DNA from 2 places in the Butyricimonas hominis genome. Region 1 is predicted to be linked to the other one. Evidence: riboswitches for the same ligand, from Rfam matches in the RefSeq annotation. Region 1 holds a riboswitch; the other holds the start of a gene.
What was found. Region 1 has a riboswitch for cobalamin ahead of H8S64_RS00285 (TonB-dependent receptor). Riboswitches for the same ligand answer to the same signal wherever they lie in the genome.

Region 1 (5,261 bases):
TCAATCTCCCCGAACACGTGATTCGGTTCCCCGTAATTCAACCCCTCGAACACCTCAAGAGGCACAATCCCGTACTTCTTCGCCATGTTAATGACATCCGACGAAGCACCACCCACGGCAAAATTCAACACGCCATGCAAACGCACATACTTGTCCGCCTTGTCACTGTAAGCGTGTTTCACGAAATAAATAGCCGAAAGATTAACCGAATCTTTTCCCTGTCGCATCATCTCCGACTCCAGAAAAGAAGCCGTAGACCACGACCAACAAGTCCCGGCACGAAACTGGTCCTTCACCGAAGTAGCGGGCAATCTCTTGATGTCCGTAAACTTATACCCTTCAGGTTTCACGGTATCCTGCTTTACCGTATCTTGCGCGTAAACGCCCGCGTGGGCAGCAAAGACCAAAACAAATAAAAACAATACAAACTTTTTCATATTCTTATATTATAATGACTATTCTATTTTTTGACAAAAGTAGCCAATAAGTCTGCATTCTGACGTCTACCCCTCAAAATATTTCCACAGATTTCATAAACAACAAATTAGCAGGTTACAAATCAATACTAACTTGTAACCTGCCAACCTGTAACTTTCGCCTTCGGCGAAACTAAAAAGTATATGACACGGATGCCTGATAATTCCGGGGTTTTCCCAGTACAGTTGTTTTCTCGAAATACTCTTTGTCAAACAAATTATTAATATTCAAAGCCAGATTCACATGCCCCTTGATCGTGTAATATATTCCCGCATCCATCAGCCACAACGCCGGAGTGTAAATTCGTTCCTTGATATCGGAGAACACCTTATCCTTGAAATTTCCGCTTAATTGGAACGACAAGTTCTTCAACACCCCCGTGGGAATCGTATAATCGGCATACGCGTAAAAAGTTGTACGAGGCACACCTGTTTCACGCACATTCTTATTCTCTTCCTTGTATTTCGAGAATCGTCCGCTCTCCGCTATCTGTCGCAAACGATATTCCGCCCAACTCAATCCCGTCGTAAACCGAAGCGTCGGAAGAGGACGAACCACAATCTCAAAATCAAATCCCTTTGACATTCCTCGACCTACTTGCCCTTGAATATTCTTCGTCACGGTACTGCCGTCAATCACCACTGTAGTATCACCCAAACTTTTCACGACATTATAGCGGCTCGTGTAGAAAATCGAAGCGTTGACATCCACCCATTCATTCAACGTGTAATGCCCCCCGACTTCTGCCGAAATTCCTTTCTCCGGCTTAAACACTTCTCCGCCATCCGTGTCGGGATTGAACTCGTTCCCCTTTCTATCCAAATACATAATATCCGGATTATAGAACTTCACCACCGGATTGAAGAAAGAAGAAGCGGAAGCATAAAATGACAATTCCGGCACCGGGAAATACACCACTCCCGCCCGATACGTGAAAGCGGAAGTCTTCACTTTATTCCATTCCGAACGGTTCTCCTTCTTGTAGTCCTGTTTCCCGTCCAAAACCTTTGCTGTTGCCGTTTTATAGTTATAAAAATCCACGCGTCCGGACAACATCACCTTCCATTGGTCGCTAAATTCCATCACATCATGCAAATACACGGCATGCGTTCTATCGGTTTTCAGACTTGCAGCTGAAATTTTGGAATCCCACCAGCCTTGTACCAACTGCGGATTCTTCAATGCCAACACAGCACCCAATCCGGGTCCCCACAAATCATCACTCCCGTACCCGTTATACTGTACAAAGTCAAACGCGAAATACGACCATCCCAATGTATAATGGTGTTTCACGAATCCGGTCTCCACGTTACCTGTCAATTCCAGCACATTACTCAATTGTTTATGCTCCGGGTTAAAGTTCAACGGTTTATTTCGCACCACAGAATCCAGATTTATATAGGTCGTTTTACCTTTCGAGGTATAATACCATTTATAAATAGATTCCTCCGAAGTCCGGTACCCCAATCCTTCCACGCAGCAATAATCCAAATCGCTATGGAAATAAGTAAACCTCTCTCGCAATGTCATGTTCTCGGATATCACGTGAGTGTACCGTGCCGTCACGTCCCATACTTTACGCTTCATCCGATTATTCGCGTAATCATTATATATCTCGTGATAATCGGCATAAGGATGCCGTTCTCCGCTCTTCATAAAAGGCCCGGCATCCTTACCGACTTCGTACACATCATAACGCACGGTCGGTGCGGCCCCTATTTCAGTCGTGTACTTATCATCCGCGTAACTGCCACTCACTTCCAATCTCCCTACTTTGCCGACATTCGCGCCTAAAACCCCATAAAGGGAGAATCTATTCGCGTTCGTGCGCCGGTAACCGTCGCCCGTGGAATAATGGATATTCGCCCGGTAATCAAGCGGTCCCGCCAACTTTCCCCCGAAACCCAATGTAGCCCGTTTTTCTTCCCAACTACCATAACTAATCCGGGCATTAGCTGAAAAATCCGGTGTTACCTTCTTGCGCACGATGTTCAAAACCCCTCCCATGGCAGAATGTCCCGCCAACACCGAAGCGGGTCCCTTTATCAATTCGATGGACTCCACGGATGACAAGTCCCCGTAAGGAACATTCTGGCTAACCGTTCGCTCGTCCCGCATCCCGTCGATCATGATAAGCGCGCTCCCTTGTCCCCGGATAGAGAATCGTTGGAACGCCCCCAGTTGATTTGTCTTGTGAATAATCCCGGGCAAAAACTTCACGGCATCTTCCAGATTCACGATACCTTTACGCTCCAGCATCTGCCCGGAAAGTTTACTTACCGTTATCGGGACAAAGCGCAACGGTACATCCAACCCCAACAAATCGATACGTTTTCTTTTTTCAAGCACACTTACTTCATCGATACGAAAAATCGTATCCGTGATACTTTTCTTTTTGCGCTTGTCTTTATCCTCGGCGAAAAGCGAGCCGACACACGCGAACAGCAATACTGCCAATACAACAACTTTTTTCATACAAACTATATATTAATAATGAATAAAGCATTATTAACATAGTCTTTAGGGTAACATGAGTTTCAAGGTAAAATCCGTATTTTTCCTCTCGCTTTTTCTCCCGAAAGCTATGGTTATCATCGTTCGGCAGGTCTTCTGACTTGTTCCGGATTTTGTTGCCTTCCCAGTTATTACACCAGTGACATTTGAAGTACAAAATCCCTTGTAAAGGAACTTACAGCTGCGGGTACAGTCCCGGATTCACACCGGATTCCCTATTAAGCGTCGCCTTCATGACCGAAGGTTCCGCACCAAAACGGGGGCAAAAGTAATATATTTTTCTATATTATGCATTTCTTGCATGACTTTTTTATTTTCTTTACAACACTCAGATTTTCAACACAATCAAAGGAAATGTAATTTCTCTATATCCTATTTTACCACTAATTCCCCTACAAATTATTAATTAATTTTTTCCCCGTTTCATTGTATTTTTTAATGGAATCTGCATACATTCGCGGAGTCTTTGGTGATGTGTTAATATCCCATTAGCGCACAAGAGGGAAGTCGGTTAGAATCCGACACAGTGCCCGCTACTGTGATGCCCGTTTCCCCGGGAGGGGATTCAAAGAAAGGTTCTTGCACCACTGTCCTCGCGGACGGGAAGGTACTTTTCTTAGGCGTAGTCAGGAGACCTGCCAAAGCAAAACAGGTAATAGCGTATTCCCGGGGTCAGGAGTACCATTATGAACTTTTAAACTTAATCTTACATGAAGAAATTTGTAGCGCTGACTACATTATTCGTAGTAGCATTAGCGAGCGTCGCTTTTGCAGAAATCACCTTAAAGGGGAAAGTTGTAGATGCCAAAACCGGTAAAGCCCTTGCCGGGGCAAATGTTCGGTTAGTCGGAACAAGCATCGGTATCGCCACGAATAACAAGGGCGAATTCATTCTGGAAAAAATACCCGACGGGACTTACACGCTTCGTGCCAGCTACTCCGGCTACGAGGTCGGTTCCATGAAAGTGAACGGAAACAAAAGTGACATATTATTCCAGTTACTCGCCACCCCGGTAAACTTGAATCAGGTCGTGGTGACGGGAACAGGAACCCACCGCCGATTGAAAGATTCGCCCGTCCCGGTAGAAGTGATTAGCGGGTCGGACTTAAGACAGGCAGGAGTAAACTCCTTCGAGGACGCCCTCCTGTTGCTGAACCCCGCGTTCAATATTCGCCCCACGGTCATGGGCTCGTACTTCACGCTCAACGGCATGAGCAACAAATACATCTTGATTCTCATCGACGGGAAGAAAGTGGCGGGAGATGTTTCCAACAATACCGACTTGTCGCGTATCGACATGGGACGGGTGAAACGTATCGAGATATTGAAAGGCGCTGCATCAGCCCTTTACGGTTCGGACGCCATCGCCGGGGTAATCAACGTTATCACCGAACAACCGAAAGACCCGATTAGCGTGCAGTCGAAAACCCGTTTCGGGGGAGAATCCAGCTTCTCGCAAAACGCCAGTGTCGATTTGAATTTCGGCAAATTCACCTCCTCCACCTCTTACCAAAGGCGGCAGATGGGCGGATGGCAATTAAACCCCAATGAAATCAGCGGCGACACGGTCATCCCCACGAGAAAAGAGTCATCCAGCAAATTCCATTCCAATATTGTTACCCAACACTTCACTTACGCTCCCAACGAGCAATTGAAACTCTACGCGCAAGGAAGTTATTTCGACCGGGAAGTAAACCGTCCGGTACAAGAAAAGAAAAACGACGGGGGGTACCAATACGACCTCACCTACATGGACTATAATTTCGGCTTGGGCGGAAAGTACTTCATGAACGATGGAGCGTACATCTCGCTCGACCTTTACATGGACAACTACGAGTACAACAAATTATACACGGTAGCGCAAGTTAGCAAAAAAGACACCACTTTCCATGTCGGCGACGAAGATTTAACCAAACGCCAAAAGTACTACAACGGCAACCTGAAAGGAGTGTTCAAAGCCGGGAAGTACAATAAAATTTCCGTGGGCACCGAATACACGAACGACTACATGAAAAACCCCGGAAGCCTCGACGAACCGAAAGAAATTTACACGTTAGCCCTGTACGCGCAAGATGAAATCCGAGTTTGGGAAAAATTACAAATCCTCCCGGGATTCCGTTACGTGTACAACGAAATGTTCAAAAACAGTTTCACGCCAAAAATAGCCTTGATGTATTCCCTCGGCTCATTCAATTTCAGAACGTCATACGCCATGGGATTCAAAACCCCCAGCATTCAAGAACTGTATTACGACTATGAAAACAGAGGT
Region 2 (5,261 bases), 120 kb from region 1:
GATCACTAGGAGTCAGTCCATCAAAACTTTGACCTTCTTCCCAATAGATGCCATTTGTGAAATTTTCTTCAGTTAAAACAACTGTTGAACCTTTACAAATTTTGATAAAGCCGTCGTTATCTCCGTCATAAGCAAATCCTTTTATAACGATACCTCCCCATTGTTCTCCGACAACCACATACAAACGCGGATCTTTTTGAGCAATAGCCATAACCATGTCCATTCCTGTTGGAGTAGGACTATCCCAGTAATATCCCCATGCTAAAAAATGGATTTCATTATCTTGAGGCTTGGTGATATCTTTTGCGTTCACCCATTGGATGGCAAGTATAGAACTATTGCTGCCTGTGCCGGTCCAGTTTTGAATATCACTGATTTTAGTAACAGGCTGAAGGTTTTCAGAAGCTCTTGAAAGAGTTGTGTTGACTTCTGTTAGCTTCTCGTTTTCCGGTAGTGTGTACATGTCTTCGCTACAAGACAAGATAAAACTTGCAAATATGCAAGCGAAAATCAAATTTAAAAGATTTTTCATTGTTTCTGAATTTTAATGTTGAAAATTGTGGGTGAAATATATATTGGCAGGATAATCTAAATAGTTTGCGTAATCTTTACAAAGTCTTGGTGTAATTGTATTTTTATATTTTTTCGTGTATTTATTATAAGTAACAACAATGGTAAAATCAAAAATTGAGATATGGTTGTTGTGCCGTAATCCTCCCCAGCCTTTAAGCGTGTTCAAGAAAACTCTGCCCGTGACAGGATCCACTGCACATGTATTGTATGCTTGAAAATTTTGGGCTTCAAAATAGTCCGGAGAGGCTGGAATATATTGGGTTGCATCAACCATTAGGGCTGTTGTGTCTTTGCTGAAGATGTGGAAGTATATGCTTGGTTTTGTGGCACTCATGTATAGTGTATCCCCCTTGGCGGTAATATGAGGAGCGGCGGCTTGACTACTTGGGGGATTGAGTTTCAATCGTTCTGCGGCTTCTCCAGTTAATTGATTCGAGGCTATGATCTCGTAGGAGTTTGGGTCTACTTTTGAAATTTTACCACTTTCGTCCGATACCCATAATTTGTCATCCGATGATTTGATAATTCCGGATACATTTCCATCGAATTCAATCGTGGTTGTAATTTCTGTTTTGCCTTTTTCAATAACGACTAAGGATTTTTGATTATAGATAGCTGCAAATAATTTTCCGTCTACGACAGCCATTGTATTTTTATGAGCTTTTTCTGTTCCGGCTATTCTTGTCATGGAAAGGTCTGAGGGATGGAAGACACTTATGCTGTTCTCATCTCGTATATATATGTTATCTTCTCCTAAAACAGCGATATGGGTAGGAGAAGTAAATCCTAATTCTGGGGGGAATGAGTAAGAGAATACCTCTTTTAAGGTTTCTGCGTTGAGAATGGTGATTGCTCCGTAATTCATGGAGGCATCATCCCCTTTTTGGGCGATAATATACATCTTGTTATTATGAATGAATAAGTCTTGAGTTAGAGACCATAATCGTTTCCCGTTTTCTCGAAAATAGACATTGTCAGTAATATTACCATCTGGGTTGATGAAAATCAAAGAACCATACGTTCCAATTAGCCCCTCGTTCAGGATGAATGTCCCATTTTTGTATTTTCCTTCAGGGGTTTCTTCTTTGGTGATTTCTTTTACGATAACTTGTACCGATTGAATTTGATTCCCGGCTTCGTTAGTGACTGTTACTTGTAACGTGTATACGCCTACGGCATCAGCCTTGAACACGTAAATAGAGTCGGTGGATACTTCTTGTCCTCCGATAGTCCAAAGGTAAGTGGCGGGTAATTCACTGGTAATATTTGCTCTGAAAACGATAGAATCTGTTAGTAGCATGGTGTATTCACTATTGGTAATTGTTACGACAGGTGCTGTCGGTACTTCCGGTTCTGGTTGGTATGGAATACAATCACAATCATCACTACATGCGCTAAACAACGAGCTCATCAATCCCCACACGATAAATAATAAATACAACTTTTTCATAATAGTTTTTTTTGAATTAATTTTATATATTAAAAAACGCAATAATTAATTCATACCCAAGTATCCCACGTGGATACAAACATTTCTGTTTGTAGGAAAAAGATGGCGTCAAATATCGACTTGTAAGCGGTACTGGCGTTTATGTTCTCCTTTCCCATTGAACATGAAACATATTAGCTTGTGGCAGGTCTTCTGACTCGTTTCCTTCTCCGGGGCTTCCTTCCCGTCCCTCGTGTCGGGGACAGTGGATAAAGTATGCCCGGGAAGTACAGTGAAACTTACAGCAGGGGATTCTGTTCAGGATTTACACCTGATTCCCTTTTCATCCCGAAACGCGATTCGCGAATCGGGACACCACTCACTTCCATTATTCTTCGCGAAGATAGAGGAATGATGTTAAATAATCAAGTATTTTTTTACATTTTACATCCAGAGCGATATCCTTTTAGCCTGTTCTTGAAATATGTTGATGATGTGGAAGTAAAAAAGCTCCCGGATCATCCGGGAGCTCAAGTATAAAATTATTTTTTAGTTAAGTATTTTGGAATATGCTATTGCTATTTGATGGCTGCTGCTTTCAACAAGCGGGGTATGGGTAGGATATTTTGTTCTGCGTCATTAATCGGGGAGAATGTCCATGCATCCCAGCACTCGTCTTCCAGTTCCCGGTTACTGGCGTAGAAATTGGAATACTCGTACTCTTCCGCTTCCAGTACGGCTTCCCCGTATCCCAACCAGTAGGATGCATAAGCCACGTACCAGCCGCCCATCCACCAGTCGCCCTCGCTGGTAACCCTGACGTCATCAATGTTATCCTCTTGTTTTTGCACGTATATGCCATTCGTGAAATCCGCTTCTGTCAAAGAAATCCCCTTGTATTCTATTTTGTTGTGCACGAAATCATCGCTTTCAATTGAGATTTTTCCGTCACCGTTGCCGTCATAGCCGAATCCTTTGATGGCAGTCCCGTGTCCGTCGACCTGAACGATGACAAACAAACGGGGATCTTCCTTGGCAATGGCAATAATCATCTCCTCTCCTGTGGGGGTATCTTCCCTTTTTTGCGGTTTATTCCACTTGTATCCCCACGCCCGGAAAAAGACATCCTCGTCTGTCGGGTGCAATAAATCCTCCACCTCCGGTTTTACCCATTGTATCGCCAGCACCGAGCGGCACTCGCCCTCGCCCGTCCAGTTTTTGACATCCGAGATTTTGAAACCGTCCTGTACCGTGATATACGTGCTGTCCGATGCCTCGCCCAAGATGTTGGATGCCGTCACCTTGATTTTATACTCTCCCTCTGTGGCGGACGAGAATTCGTATATCGTGTCTGTTGATGTTGCCTTCCCCTCCACGAACCATTGCAGGTCAGCATGCGTGGTATTGATGATATTCGCTCTTAATCTTACTGCTTTTGCGGGAAGAATAGCATTTTTCAAGCTCAAGTTCTGTACAGACACCTCCGGTGCGGTAAGAGGCATCTCCGGTTCATCTTCTCCGCCATCATTATCGCTACAGGAACTCCACATTCCCGTGATAGCCAGAATAGCTAATATATAAAGTAAATTCTTTTTCATGAACCGTTTATTCAAAATTATAAGTGAAGAATGTGCCGGCGGGGAATGCCGTGTGATTTTCGTAATTTGCACTTAATTCTGGTTCATCCCCGCTAAAGTTGAATACACTGATGTTATTAATCTTGTAGTCTTGGCCGTATCCTTTTATGGAATTTAGATAAACTTCTCCGGTAATCGGGTGAACAGCGCACGTGTTGTAAATGATACCGACGTTGTCGACCATCGTTTTGGCATCCACCATTAATTTCGTTTCTCCCGTGCTGAAAATATGACGGTAAATTGTTGATTTAAGGGCACTCATGTATAGCGTGTCCCCTTTGGCTGTAATGCTGGGGGCTGCTGCGTATGATGGGTTCAGAAGGCTTTTTGCTTCCTCTGATACAGTGCTGCTTCCTAGTTTAGCGTATGTTTTCGGGTCAACTTTAGTGATTTTCCCGGATGCATCGGAAACCCAAAGATTCCCGTCGGATGCTTTAATTACACCGGAAACATTCCCGTCAAATTCAATCGTATTGCTAATTGCATCTTTACCTGCTTCAATTACGACAACCGTGTTTTTTACTGTGGCAAAAACTTTCCCGTCAGCAACAGCCATTGTATTTTTCCGAGCACCCTTTGTGCCTTCAATAAGAATGACGGTTCCGCTTGATGGTTGAAATCTTTTTATTCCATTATTGTCACGTAGGTAAATGTCATCATCTCCTAGTACTGCCACGTGGCTAGGCATACTCACCTGTCCGTTAAGTTCTTCCTGAAATTTTCGCTCCCTTTTCAATGTTTCTGCATTGAGGATGGTTAAAAAGCCTCCGTCATCACCCCCGTTTTGTGAAAGAATATACATTTTATTGTTTTTGATGAATAGATCTTGGCTTTGCTTTCCCAAGTCACCTCCGTTTTCAAGGTAATAGGCGTTATCTGTCACCTCTCCTTTAGGATTAATGAAAATTAAACTCCCGGGACTGCCCATGGGTGATTCGTTTACGATAAAAGTACCATACTTGTATTTCCCGTGAACTTCGATTGACGTGGAAGCGTGATTGCGGCTATTTGTAGTGTATGCTATAACAGAAACGTTATAATTTCCAATGCTTTCTGCCGTGAAGGTATAAATAGAATCTGTTGCCACTTTTTCCCCGTTTACAAACCACTCCAAACTTGTTTCCGTTGGGTTGTCAACTTTGGCTTTCAGTACGATAGATTCCATCGGGAGCGTCGAAAAACTACCATTCTCGCTTTCGATGGTTACGGTCGGTGGTACGGGTGTCCAGTTATCGTCATCATCACTACAAGAACTCAAGAATCCTACAAATATTCCCAAAAACAAAAGTGCTAAATAAAACTTCTTCATAATTCTAATTTTCATCATGTAATATTATATAACTTGTTTATTCTTCCTCTAAAATTCCCACATCAGTGACACGAGGCAGTTTCGCAACGGCATCGGGTAGTACTGCGTGGATTCGTAATAAGTGTCCAGTAGATTGTCCACCCGTATCTGCGGGGTGAGGCTCATCCCGTTACGGAACTCGTGACGGTAGCCTGCCAATATATTGTGTACCGAATAGGGGTCAGTAGCGTATGCTTGGTCAGTCGTGATAAAGCGTCGCCCGATGTAAGTCACTTGCCACGAGAAAAAGGCTCCCCGGTAATCGGCGGCAACC

Region 2: linked by a shared signal. The riboswitch ahead of H8S64_RS00725 (DUF5074 domain-containing protein) and the one ahead of H8S64_RS00285 (TonB-dependent receptor) in region 1 are both predicted to bind cobalamin.

Annotation. Positions count from the first base shown of each region.
Region 1 covers NZ_JACOOH010000001.1:70,397-75,657, forward strand. The annotation lists gene H8S64_RS00280 (C1 family peptidase) at 1-437, opposite strand, end outside; gene H8S64_RS00285 (TonB-dependent receptor) at 610-2,952, opposite strand; cobalamin riboswitch at 3,061-3,248, opposite strand; cobalamin riboswitch at 3,442-3,648, shown strand; gene H8S64_RS00290 (TonB-dependent receptor) at 3,702-5,261, shown strand, end outside.
Region 2 covers NZ_JACOOH010000001.1:191,603-196,863, reverse strand. The annotation lists gene H8S64_RS00730 (hypothetical protein) at 1-532, opposite strand, end outside; gene H8S64_RS00725 (DUF5074 domain-containing protein) at 545-2,023, opposite strand; cobalamin riboswitch at 2,189-2,397, opposite strand; gene H8S64_RS00720 (PKD domain containing protein) at 2,581-3,600, opposite strand; gene H8S64_RS00715 (DUF5074 domain-containing protein) at 3,608-4,948, opposite strand; gene H8S64_RS00710 (TonB-dependent receptor plug domain-containing protein) at 4,997-5,261, opposite strand, start outside.